Regions from separate parts of the Nocardia sp. NPDC049220 genome, predicted to be linked through region 1. Evidence: riboswitches for the same ligand, from Rfam matches in the RefSeq annotation. Region 1 holds a riboswitch; the other holds the start of a gene.
What was found. A riboswitch is a leader RNA that binds a small molecule or an ion and turns the genes downstream of it on or off. The one in region 1 is predicted to bind S-adenosylmethionine.

Region 1 (5,794 bases):
GTCGCACCGGTCGGCCATCCGACCAACCTGCCGACCTGGGTGGACAACGCACTGTCCGCGCACCGCGAGGTCTGGGCGGCCGGCGGGCATCCGAACACCATTTTCCGCACGTCGTTCCGCGAATTGGTGCGGATCACCGCGGGCCTTGCGATCGACATGGATTGAGTTGGCGCGCGGGCAGCGACACCGAACGACCAGGTACTCGGCCCACCAGCCCTGGTCCGCGAGTATTTTCGTCATGTGACCGAAGCACCACGGCCCGAGACGGCATTCCAGATCCCCGATGATCTGAGTGGAATCACCGCCGAGCAGTACCGCACCTCCATGCGCCATTACCCCGCGGGCGTCACCGTCGTCACGCTGTCGTCCCCGGGGGGCCCGATCGGCTTCACCGCGACCTCATTCGCCTCGCTGTCACTGGCGCCGCCGCTGGTCTCGTTCAACATCGCACACACCTCCTCCAGCCTGCCCGCACTGCTGGACGCCGAGTCCGTGGTCATCCACTTCCTGGGCGAACACCAGCAGCACCTGGCTCACCGCTTCTCCAGGAACGCCGAGAAGCGCTTCAGCGACCACTCGCTGTGGACCACGCTGGACACCGGCGAACCAGTCCTGCACGGCACCCCCATCTGGTTGCGCGCCACCGTGCACCGACTCATCCCCATCGGCGACCACACCGTGGTCGCCGGCCTGGTGACCCGAGTGCACGACAACACCGATCAGAAGCCCGCCGCCGCCCCGCTGCTCTACTACGACGGGCGCTATTACCGCCCGACGTCGCTGGGTGACTGACCGACTCAGGCACCGTCCAAGGCGGCGAAGTCGACCTCGACCGGAAATGGGTCGGTCAGTCTGAGCACGTCCTGATGCGTTTCCGAGAGCCGGTAACTGCGACTGGCCCAATCCAGGCGGTATTCCTGGATAATCTTCACTTTTCGATCGGCGTCCAAGTGCGCGATCAGGTAGATCGGAATTCCCTCGTTCGCGTATTCCGCACACTTGTCCACCGTGTCGGTGTACTCGGATCCCGGCGAGACCACCTCGACCACCAGCAGTACGTCCGCGGTCGTCAACTTCCGGTCACCCTCGATGCAGCGATGTAGCACGACATCCGGACGGCGGAACGAGAACCCGGGGCTCGCCGGGCGACTCCGGAGGTAGTGCATCTCGAAATCGGTGACGACGCCGGTGCACGGCTCGGCCGGGCTTGCCCGCTCCAGGGCATTCGCCAGTCGCCGGGCGACATTGTTGTGCTGGAAGGTTCCGCTGCGGCATACGATTACGTGGCCGTCGACCACCTCGATCTGCCGCTGGATGTCGTCCGGAAGCGCCGCGTAGCCCTCCTCCGTGATCAGAAGCGCACCCGGGTCGACGGCCCAGGCAGGGAGCGTGCTCATGCGTCCACCTCGAGGTCGGGTACCAGTACGCCGATAATATCCGCTCGCATTGCCCTGATCGGGACACCGCGGCCCTCAGCCGATCAGGCAGGGGGCGGCGCCGGCAGGGGCGGTGGAGCGGAAGGGGCGTGTTTCGGGGGTGGGGTTCCACAAACCGTTGGTGGCGGCGTACTCCCAGGCCGGGCCGGTGCGAACGAGAGCGGCGACGGCCCCGACGAGCCGATCCACATCAGCGGCGGTAGTGCCGAGACCGATGCTGGCGCGCAGGGCCCCGCCCAGCCCGAGGCGGGTGAGCAGTGGGTGCGCACAGAAGCGTCCGTCGCGGACGCCGATGCCGTGTTCGGCGGAGAGGTAGGCGGCGACGTGGCCTGGCACGAATCCGTCCAGGGTGAAAGCGACAATGCCGACAACGTCGGGACTATCGGTCCAGATACGCAGCAAGCGCACACCATCGATCGCGGCAAGGCCGTCGCGGAGGCGGTCGGCGAGCCGATGCTCGTGGGCGGCAAGGGTTTCGGCGTCGATCGTGCAGAACGCGTCACAGGCGGCGGCCAGCGCGGCGGCGCCGAGTACGTTCGGCGACCCCGCCTCGTGCCGCTGCGGAGCCGGCGCCCACTCTGCGCCGGTCGCACTCACCTCGCGCACCGCCCCGCCCCCGGCCAGGTACGGCTCGGCCGCATCGAGCCAGTCACAGCGGCCGACCAGCACGCCCGCACCGAACGGCGCGTACAGCTTGTGTCCGGAAAATGCCAGATAATCGATGTCGCTCTCACGCAGACTGATTCGCCGGTGCGGCGCCAACTGTGCCGCGTCGACCAGGATCCGGGCACCGCACTGGTGCGCGATGGTGGCCAGCCGGTCCAGCGGAAGCACCTCACCGGTCACGTTCGACGCGCCCGTCACCGCGAGCAACGCGGCCGGCCTGCTGCACAACTCGGCGACCAGCCTGCCGATGGTGTCTTCGACGGTGTCGGCGGCCCGAACGACACGGCGGCCGTGTTCGGTCCAGGGCAGGAAATTGGCGTGATGCTCGATGTCCAACACCACCGTCTCGCCGGGAACGCACGCGGCGAGCAGGTTCAGCGAGTCGGTCGTGTTGCGGGTGAACACCACCACCTGATCGTCGGCAGCGTCGAGGAACCGGGTCACCGAACCGCGGGCAGCCTCATAGCACTCGGTGCTGATCCGCGAGGCGTAGCCCGCGCCGCGGTGCACACTCGCGTAGAACGGCAGCAGCTGCTGCACCCGATCGGTGACCTGCGCCAGCGCGGGCGCGCTCGCCGCGTAGTCGAAGTTGGCGTAGGTGGTCGTCCCGCCCTGCACGAGCGGCACCTGGAGGTCGTCACCGGAGACCCGGGCGAGTACGGCACAAGTGTTGTCGACAGCAGAGGTCATCACGTAAATCCCGTCGGTTCTGGGACCCGCGATGGTGTTCGTCGAGTCCGCGCTTGCCGCACCCAGTCGGGCGTCGGCCCGGTCGTCACCCGGAGCACCCCACCGCGGAGGAGGGTTGCCGGCCAGCAAGCCGGGGCTTCACGCTGGCACTCATGACCTGACCCGAGATTGGCAGACGCGCCCCCGCACTGTCAACTGGGTTCGCCATCGAAGTGCGGCGCGCGCTGTTCACGAGGCAACCGACCTCGACCGCCGCCCCACGGCGGCGATCGAGGCGGAATCGGGTGCGTTGTCCACGCATCCAGCGATCATTCGGCAAACTTTACGTTAACTGCGACGACCTGGCGTTTACCGGGCCGCGCGGGTCGAAACTCGACCCGACCGCACACGGCACCAGATGGTCCCGCAACCGGTTCGGTGAACTACCGACGATGACCACCGCGGGTACCGTGGACAACTGGCCACCGTGGTGTTTGCCCTTTGGTAACCCCGCTATGACACAACTACCGGAAGCGCGAGGCAGGTCGATGGGAGGTGCGCAGAGCACCATGCTCCAACCACAGGTTGACGCGACGGCGAGCCCGCTGCTGCGGGGCGGCCAGGCTTCCGAGGCCCGCACGCTCGTCGACATCCTGACCGCCACGGCGCTCGCGCACCCCGACGCCCCCGCCATCGACGACGGTCAGGTGGTGCTCTCCTACCTCGAGCTGGTCGTCGAGATCGAGAAGATCATGGCGAGGCTCGCCACAGCGGGTGTGCGCCCGGGCGACCGGGTAGGCGTGCGGATGTCGTCAGGCGCCCGCGAGCTCTACGTCACCATCCTCGCGGTCTTGTACACCGGCGCCGCCTACGTGCCGGTCGACGCCGACGACCCGGACGAGCGCGCCCAGCTGGTCTTCGGTGAAGCCCAAGTCACCGCGATCGTGACCACCGAGGCCATCGAGACCACGGCGGCGGGCATCCGCGCCGCGCAACGAACCACGTGCGAGGACAACTGGACCACGCTGCCCGCCCCCGGCGACGACGCGTGGATCATCTTCACCTCGGGCTCCACCGGGACACCGAAAGGCGTCGCGGTCACCCACCGCAACGCCGCCGCGTTCGTCGACGCCGAAGCCGAACTATTCCTGCGTGACGCACCGATCGGTCCCGGTGACCGGGTCCTCGCCGGTCTCTCGGTAGCGTTCGACGCCTCCTGCGAGGAAATGTGGCTGGCCTGGCGCAACGGCGCCTGCCTCGTGCCCGCCCCGCGTGACCTGGTCCGCACCGGCGCCGATCTCGGCCCCTGGCTGCTGCGGCGCGAGATCAGCATCGTCTCGACCGTACCGACCCTGGCCGCGACCTGGCCGGTCGAGGCGCTGGACGCGGTGCGTCTGCTGATCTTCGGCGGCGAGGCCGTCCCGCCCGAACTCGCCGAACGCCTCGCCGGTAGCGGTGATTCGCCCCGAGAGGTGTGGAACACCTATGGCCCCACCGAGACAACGGTGGTCGCCTGTGCGGCGCTGCTGAACGGTCGGTGGCCGATTCGGATCGGGCTTCCACTCGACGGCTGGGACCTGGTCGTCGTGGACGCGTCGGGAAACCCCGTGGCCGAGGGCGAATCCGGCGAACTGGTCATCGGCGGTGTCGGCCTCGCGCGTTATCTCGATCCGGCCAAGGATGCGCAGAAGTTTGCCGCGCTACCGTCGGTCGGCTGGGATCGCGCCTACCGCAGCGGCGATCTGGTCCGCAACGACAGCGCCGGACTGGTCTTTCTCGGCCGCGCCGACGATCAGATCAAACTCGGCGGCCGCCGAATCGAACTCGGTGAGATCGACAGCGCGTTGCAGCATCTCCCCGGTGTCACCGGAGCCGCCGCCGCGATCCGCACCACCGAGGCGGGAAACCGGCTTCTGGTCGGCTACCTGACCGGGCCGGGGCCGGACTTCGACGGCAAAGCGGCCCGGGCCGTGCTTACCGAACAACTTCCGGCCGCACTGGTCCCGAGACTCGTCGTGGTCGACAAGCTACCCACCCGGACCTCCGGCAAGGTCGACCGGGACGCACTGCCATGGCCATTGCCCAACACCGACGACAACGATGACGACAACGACCTGACCGGCACCGCCCACTGGGTCGGCGGGCTGTGGGATTCGATTCTCGGGGCCGAGGTCGGCGACCTCGACGCCGACTTCTTCGACCTCGGTGGTGGCTCGCTCGCGGCGGCCCAGCTGGTCACCGCCCTGCGCGAACGCTATCCCCAAATCACCGTCGCCGACCTCTACGACCATCCTCGCCTCGGCGCGCTCGTCGAGCTGCTCGAACAGACGACACCCACGGTCGCCGTCGCGGAGCGCGTCGTACGCCCGACGCCGCTACTCGCCCAGACCGCGCAGGTATTGGCCACCGTCCCGCTGACCACCCTCACCGGTCTCCAGTGGCTCACCTGGCTTGCGATCGTCGGCAACGTCGCGAGCTGGTCCGGCTCGCTGCCCTGGCTGCCGCAGCTGTCCTGGTGGTGGACGCTAGCGGCGTTCCTGCTGTTCATCTCTCCGCCCGGCCGCATGGCGATCTGTGTGGGCGGCGCCAGGCTACTGCTGCGTGGCGTCCACCCCGGTCGTTATCGTCGGGGCGGCTCGGTCCATCTGCGGCTCTGGGCGGCGGTCCGCCTGTCGGAGGCCAGCGGCGCCGAGAATCTCTCCGGCGCGCCATGGATGGTGCCGTTCGCGCGCGCGCTCGGCGCGAAGATCGGCAAAGGCGTCGACTTGCACACCCTTCCACCGGTGACCGGCATGCTCGAACTCGGCGACGGATGCAGCGTGGAACCGGAGGTCGACCTGTCCGGTTACTGGATCGATGGCGATGTGGTCCATCTCGGTCCGATCGTCATCGGCCCAGGCGCGGTCGTCGGTTCCCGATCAATCCTGTTGCCCGGCACCAAGATCGGCAAGAATGCCGAGATAGCACCCGGCTCGGCGGTGTCAGGCAAGGTGAAAGCCGAGCAGGAGTGGGCCGGCTCGCCC
Region 2 (5,794 bases), on a different contig from region 1:
CCACCCGGGTGCAGCCGATCGCCGTCGCGGACATTGTCGACACGATCGTCGAAGTCGCCACCAACCCGCCGCTCGACGGCATCCGAAACATCGCGGGCCCCGACGTCTTTCGTCTCGATGAACTCGGCAGGATCACCCTTGCCGCACAGCACGACGACCGGACCTGCGTCACCGACGACAAAGCGGGTATGTTCGCCGCCATCACCGGCGATGAACTCATCGCGGGATCGGACGCACACCTGGCGCCGACGCATTACCGGGACTGGATGCAGCAGGCCCGCTGAACCGGGGTGGCAACCGGTGGGGATACCCGACTGCCGGCTATTACGCGTTCCACGCATACCGAGTAATCGCTCGGATGCGTCGAGGGCGGTGGCGTGATTCTGCCATCATCTGGCTGCCGCGACTGAATCTTTGTTATGAGACCGAAGCGTTGTGGCCTGCGCTCTACTGTTCGATAGCGGGGAACGGAATCGTGTCTCCCGCTTGGCTTACCGGCAGTTCGTCGCGACGAAGACGGAGGGTCGGTGGCTCCGGGCGGTACAGCGGCAGTGTCGGGCTCGGGTCTGTGTGGATAGTCCGTTCCCGGACCGGGAGCCGGTAGAACGCTCGCGCGTTGTCCTCCAGTACCGCGTACATGTCGGTGCCCACCACATCGCAGATGAGTTCGACGTCCGAGTCCTGGAACGGTCGGCCCGCGCGGGCGCCGGGGAGATCGGTGCCGAACATCAGAGCCGCGGGGTTCACCGCGTGGATGCGGCGCAGCGTGTCGGCGACGTTCATGCCGAGCCGACCGAAGCCGGTCGCCTTGACCCGGGCCCCGCGATCGACGAGATCGAGCAAGAACGGCAGTCCCTCCTCCGACATGCCCAGATGGTCGATCGACAGTGCGGGCAGCTTGGAGATGACCGGTTGCAGCGAAGCGAGCATGGTGCCGTCGATGTAGACCTCGACGTGCCAGCCGACCAATTCGTGTGCGCGAAGCGCCTGCAGGGTCATTCCGGTGATGTCCATGGCGGCGCGTTTGAGGTTGAACCGCAGCCCGCGCACACCGATGCGGTCCAACTCGCTGATCTCCTCGTCGGTGGCATCCAGGTCGAGGCGGGTGACGCCGACCCAGCCCTCGCCGAGTTCGGCGAGGGCGGCCTTCAGGTAGCTCTGATCGGTGCCCTGGAACGAGCCGCTGACCACGGCACCGCCGCCGACATCGAAGCGCGCCATGCGCTTCCGATAGTCGGCGATGGTGAACGGGTCGGGCAGGTAGCCCTCGTTCTCGGCCAGCGGGAACCGCGGGTCGAAGATGTGCAGGTGGGCATCGAACACTTGTACAGAATGCCTCAGCGTCGGATTTTCCGCTGCCGCAGCGAGGGGGTCGGCACGGCAGCGGGCTGTCGGTCCCGCCGCAGGACGATCAGACTTTGTGCGGCTCGCTGGCGCGCAACATGTCTTCTCGCTCCACGACCTTGACTCGCTCGCGGCCCTCGGGCTCGCCGAGGGCGCGCTCGTGCGCGTCCAGGCGGTACCAGCCCTGCCAGGTGGTGAACGGAATGCCCTTGCTTTCGAGGAATGCGGTGACGGCGTCGAGTTCCGGTTCGGCGGCCGGGGTGAAGTTCGGGCTGTCGTCGAGCAGGCACGCCACGGTCTCGTTGGCGTCGCCTTTGGTGTGGCCGATCAGGCCGACCGGACCGCGCTTGATCCAGCCGGTGACGTAGGTGCCGGGCAGGTAGCGCTCGGCGCCGTCGGCGTTCTCGTCGGCGATCACGCGACCCGCCTCGTTCGGCACGGTGCCCGCCTGGTCGTCGAACGGCAGGTTGGTCAGGTTCTGCGACAGGTAACCGACGGCCCGGTAGACCGCTTGGACGTCCCAGTCCTTGAACACGCCGGTGCCCTTGACGTTGCCGGTGCCGTCGAGTTGGGTGCGCTCGGTGCGCAGGCCGACCACTTTGCCGTCCTCGCCCAACACCTCGCTGGGGGATTCGAAGAAGTGCAGGAACAGCTTGTGCGGGCGTTCGCCCACGTCCCGGATGGCCCACTGCTCCAGGGTGTTGGCGACCATGTCGACTTGCTTGGAGTGCCGGCGCGCGGCTTCGGAGCCTTCGTCGTAGTCGATGTCCTCGGGCGCGACGATGACCTCGATGGTCGGCGAGTGGTCGAGTTCGCGCAGTTCCAGCGGCGTGAACTTGGCCTGCGCGGGCCCACGTCGGCCGAACACGTGCACCTCGACGGCCTTGTTGGCTTTGAGTCCGTTGTAGACGTTCGGCGGGATCTCGGTGGGCAGCAACTCGTCACCGGTTTTGGCCAGTACGCGCGCGACATCGAGCGCGACATTGCCGACACCGAGCACCGCGACCTTCTCCGCGTCCAGCGGCCAGGTACGCGGCACATCGGGGTGCCCGTCATACCAGGACACGAAGTCCGCGGCGCCGAAGGAGCCGTCCAGGCCGATGCCGGGGACGTCCAGCGCGCGGTCGGCGTTCGCCCCGGTGGAAAAGATCACCGCGTCGTAGAACGTGCGCAAGTCGTCGAGGGTGATGTCGGTGCCGTAGTCGATGTTGCCGAGCAGTCGAACCTGCGGCTTGTCGAGAACCTTGTGCAGGGCGGTGATGATGCCCTTGATCCGTGGATGGTCCGGCGCGACGCCGTAGCGGATAAGACCGAACGGTGCGGGCATCCGCTCGAACAAGTCGATGCTCACCTCGGCGTCGGATTTCATCAATGCGTCGGCGGCGTAGATTCCGGCCGGTCCGGCGCCCACGATCGCAATGCGCAGCGGGCGGGTCCCGGCGGTGTGCGCGTCAGGTCCGGCGGAGGCAGCTTGCGTCACCACGGAGGGCCCGGGTACTCCGCTGGTCGATCCTGCACTCTGTTCGGTCATGTCTTAAGCGCACCCTTATGGTCGAAAAGATGAACGGCGTCGACCTTAGCTTAGGCTAAGTTGACGCATGGCTTGGTTGCACCGTGGCGGTGCCGCACCGGCGAGGCCGGCTCTGGCTGCGCGGTGCCGGGGTTCGCTGTGACGAGAAGCTGCCGAATCGCGATGACAACAGGCCACAGCCCCGCGATTCTATCGGGGTAGCCGAGGGTGTCCCACGCCGGTGCGCGTACTGGACGGCGGCCATCGAACGTCACATCTGTCGGTTACCCGTTCGGCGTATTCGCTACCCGGCGATCCGGTCGGTTTCACGCCGGCGTCAACGGCGCTGGTCCGGGTCCGAGCGTTCGATACCCCGGATGACCAGGGATCATCGAGTCATGACCGAGCAGCCGCCGAGCGCGGGCGAAGACGACATCATCCGGGTCGATCAGACCGACAGGCGCTCCGCGGCGCCGTTCCTCGCGGCCGCGGTGGTCGCGGTGGTCGTGCTGGTCGCGATCGTGCTCGGCGGGGTGCTGTCGCCCGCTGAGAAAAATGTCACAGATTCCGACCGGATCGTCGCCGCGGTTCGCAACTTCGTCGAGAGCTCCAATGTCACCGCTGCGGTGCCCCCGCCTGGCACCGCGTGCCAGGGCTTCGACGCAGCGCGCTCGCCGCTCGCCGGACAGGCCGGCGCCGGAAAGTCCGTCGAGATCACGAAACTCGACAACCCGATGGTGGACGGCGACAAGGGGAAGGCGACCGTGACCACGAAGGTCGACGGGACATCGACCACGAAGACCTGGAATCTCACTCGATCCGGATCGAAGTGGTTGGTCTGCACCTGAGCGTTCTCGCAGTGTGAACACCCGTTTGACACGGTGACCCGCATCGGTGCAATCTCAGTCGAAGGTCATGAGAACCAGTGTCAAGCCCCGGCATTACTGGTCGGCAACCCTCCTCCGCGGTGGGGTGCTCCGGGTGACGACCTGGCCGTGCCTCGAACCTGAGCACGGCAAGTGCGGATTCGCAGGAGGTGCACATGAGTTATGCCGGTGATCTCACCCCGCAGCAGGCTTGGGAACTTTTGCGGCAGGACCCCCGCGCCGTCCTGGTCGACGTGCGCACGGAAGCCGAATGGAAATTCGTCGGCCTCCCCGACACGAGTTCGATCGAACGGCCGACCGCGCTGATCGAATGGGTGGACTCGACCGGTGCGCGCAACGAGGCATTCGTCGAGCAGTTGCAGCAGGCTCTGGTGGATCGTGATGAGGAGACGCCGGTCGTTTTCTTGTGTCGCTCCGGCCAGCGTTCGATCGGCGCGGCGATCGCCGCGACCACGGCGGGCTACCGCAGTTCGTACAACGTGCTCCAGGGCTTCGAAGGTCCGGTGGACGAATACGGGCATCGGGGCGGCTCCGGCTGGCGCGCCCACGGACTGCCATGGCGGCAGTCGTGATCACCGGCGGCGCGTTCAACCGGCCGTTGCCCGAGGGCGTCGGCCCGGCGACGCTCAGTGTGCGCGGTGGCGTGCGGCGCTCCGGCTTCGAGGAAACCGCCGAGGCGCTCTACCTGACATCCGGCTTCGTCTACGAAAGCGCCGAGGCCGCCGAGGCCGCGTTCACCGGCGAGGTCGAGCACTTCGTCTACTCCCGGTATGGCAATCCGACGGTCGCCATGTTCGAGGAGCGCATGCGGCTGATCGACGGCGCCGAAGCATGTTTCGCGACCGCGAGCGGAATGGCCGCGGTCTTCACCGCGCTCGGCGCGCTGCTGGGAGCCGGCGATCGACTCGTCGCCGCACGCAGCCTGTTCGGTTCCTGCTTCGTGGTGTGCAACGAGATTTTGCCGCGCTGGGGAGTGGAGACCGTTTTCGTCGACGGTGAAGATCTGGACCAGTGGGAGCAGGCGCTGTCGGTGCCGACGAAGGCGGTGTTCTTCGAGACGCCCGCCAACCCGATGCAGACGCTGGTCGATGTGCGCCGGGTGAGCGAACTGGCACACGCGGCAGGCGCGAAAGTGGTGCTGGACAACGTCTTCGCGACACCGCTGCTGCAGCGCGGGTTCGAGCTCGACGCCGACGTGGTGGTCTACTCGGGTACCAAGCACATCGATGGACAGGGGCGGGTGCTCGGCGGCGCCATTCTGGGCGCCAAAGACTACATCGACGGTCCGGTGAAAACGCTGATGCGTCACACCGGTCCCGCGCTGAGCCCGTTCAACGCCTGGACGCTGCTCAAAGGGCTGGAGACGATGCCGCTTCGGGTGCGCCACTCGGCGGAATCCGCGCTGCGGGTCGCCCGATTCCTGGAGGACAACAAGTCGGTCAGTTGGGTGAGATACCCCTTCCTGGAGTCGCATCCGCAGCACGCTCTGGCGACCAGTCAGATGAGCGCGGGCGGCACTGTGGTCACCTTCGAGCTGGACGCGCCGGAGCACGAGGCGAAGAAGCGCGCCTTCGAGGTGCTCAACCGGCTGCGCGTCGTCGACATCTCCAACAACCTCGGCGACGCCAAAAGCCTGATCACCCACCCCGCCACCACAACCCACCGCGCGATGGGTCCGGAAGGGCGTGCTGGTATCGGCCTCTCCGACGGCGTCGTCCGGATCTCGGTCGGCCTCGAAGACGTCGAAGACCTTCTTGCCGATCTCGACCACGCATTGACCTGACGCCGTCGCGCGCCCTGCCGGCTGCTCGACCAGGTATCACCCAGCGTGCGGGCCGCGCCGCAATTGCCGAGCGCCCCCTGTTGTTTCGGCTGGGCGCTGCCGCGACGACCAGCCGTCAGCGGTGGGAGGTGTGCTCGATTTTGCTGAGGTGGGCGATGTTCGCCTGGTCGGCGGGGATGGTGCTGGGTTCGGTGTCGAACCAGGCGTCGAGGATTTCCCGGAGTTCGCCGCTCGAGGTCGAGCGCAGGCTCAAGGCGAGGATATTGGCGT

Region 2: it holds a riboswitch for S-adenosylmethionine, as region 1 does, so the genes downstream of both, AB0C34_RS10390 (rhodanese-like domain-containing protein) here and AB0C34_RS11720 (aminotransferase class V-fold PLP-dependent enzyme) in region 1, are expected to answer to the same signal.

What each region holds. Positions count from the first base shown of each region.
Region 1 covers NZ_JBEZDA010000003.1:35,638-41,431, reverse strand. Annotated here, with positions in the region: gene AB0C34_RS11735 (YbaK/EbsC family protein) at 1-165, shown strand, start outside; gene AB0C34_RS11730 (flavin reductase family protein) at 241-792, shown strand; gene AB0C34_RS11725 (Uma2 family endonuclease) at 798-1,397, opposite strand; gene AB0C34_RS11720 (aminotransferase class V-fold PLP-dependent enzyme) at 1,473-2,792, opposite strand; SAM riboswitch class IV at 2,837-2,950, opposite strand; gene AB0C34_RS11715 (Pls/PosA family non-ribosomal peptide synthetase) at 3,341-5,794, shown strand, end outside.
Region 2 covers NZ_JBEZDA010000002.1:730,581-736,374, forward strand. Annotated here, with positions in the region: gene AB0C34_RS10370 (SDR family oxidoreductase) at 1-284, shown strand, start outside; gene AB0C34_RS10375 (amidohydrolase family protein) at 448-1,323, opposite strand; gene AB0C34_RS10380 (FAD-dependent oxidoreductase) at 1,412-2,875, opposite strand; gene AB0C34_RS10385 (hypothetical protein) at 3,253-3,702, shown strand; SAM riboswitch class IV at 3,766-3,882, shown strand; gene AB0C34_RS10390 (rhodanese-like domain-containing protein) at 3,897-4,313, shown strand; gene AB0C34_RS10395 (O-succinylhomoserine sulfhydrylase) at 4,298-5,524, shown strand; gene AB0C34_RS10400 (RpiB/LacA/LacB family sugar-phosphate isomerase) at 5,640-5,794, opposite strand, start outside.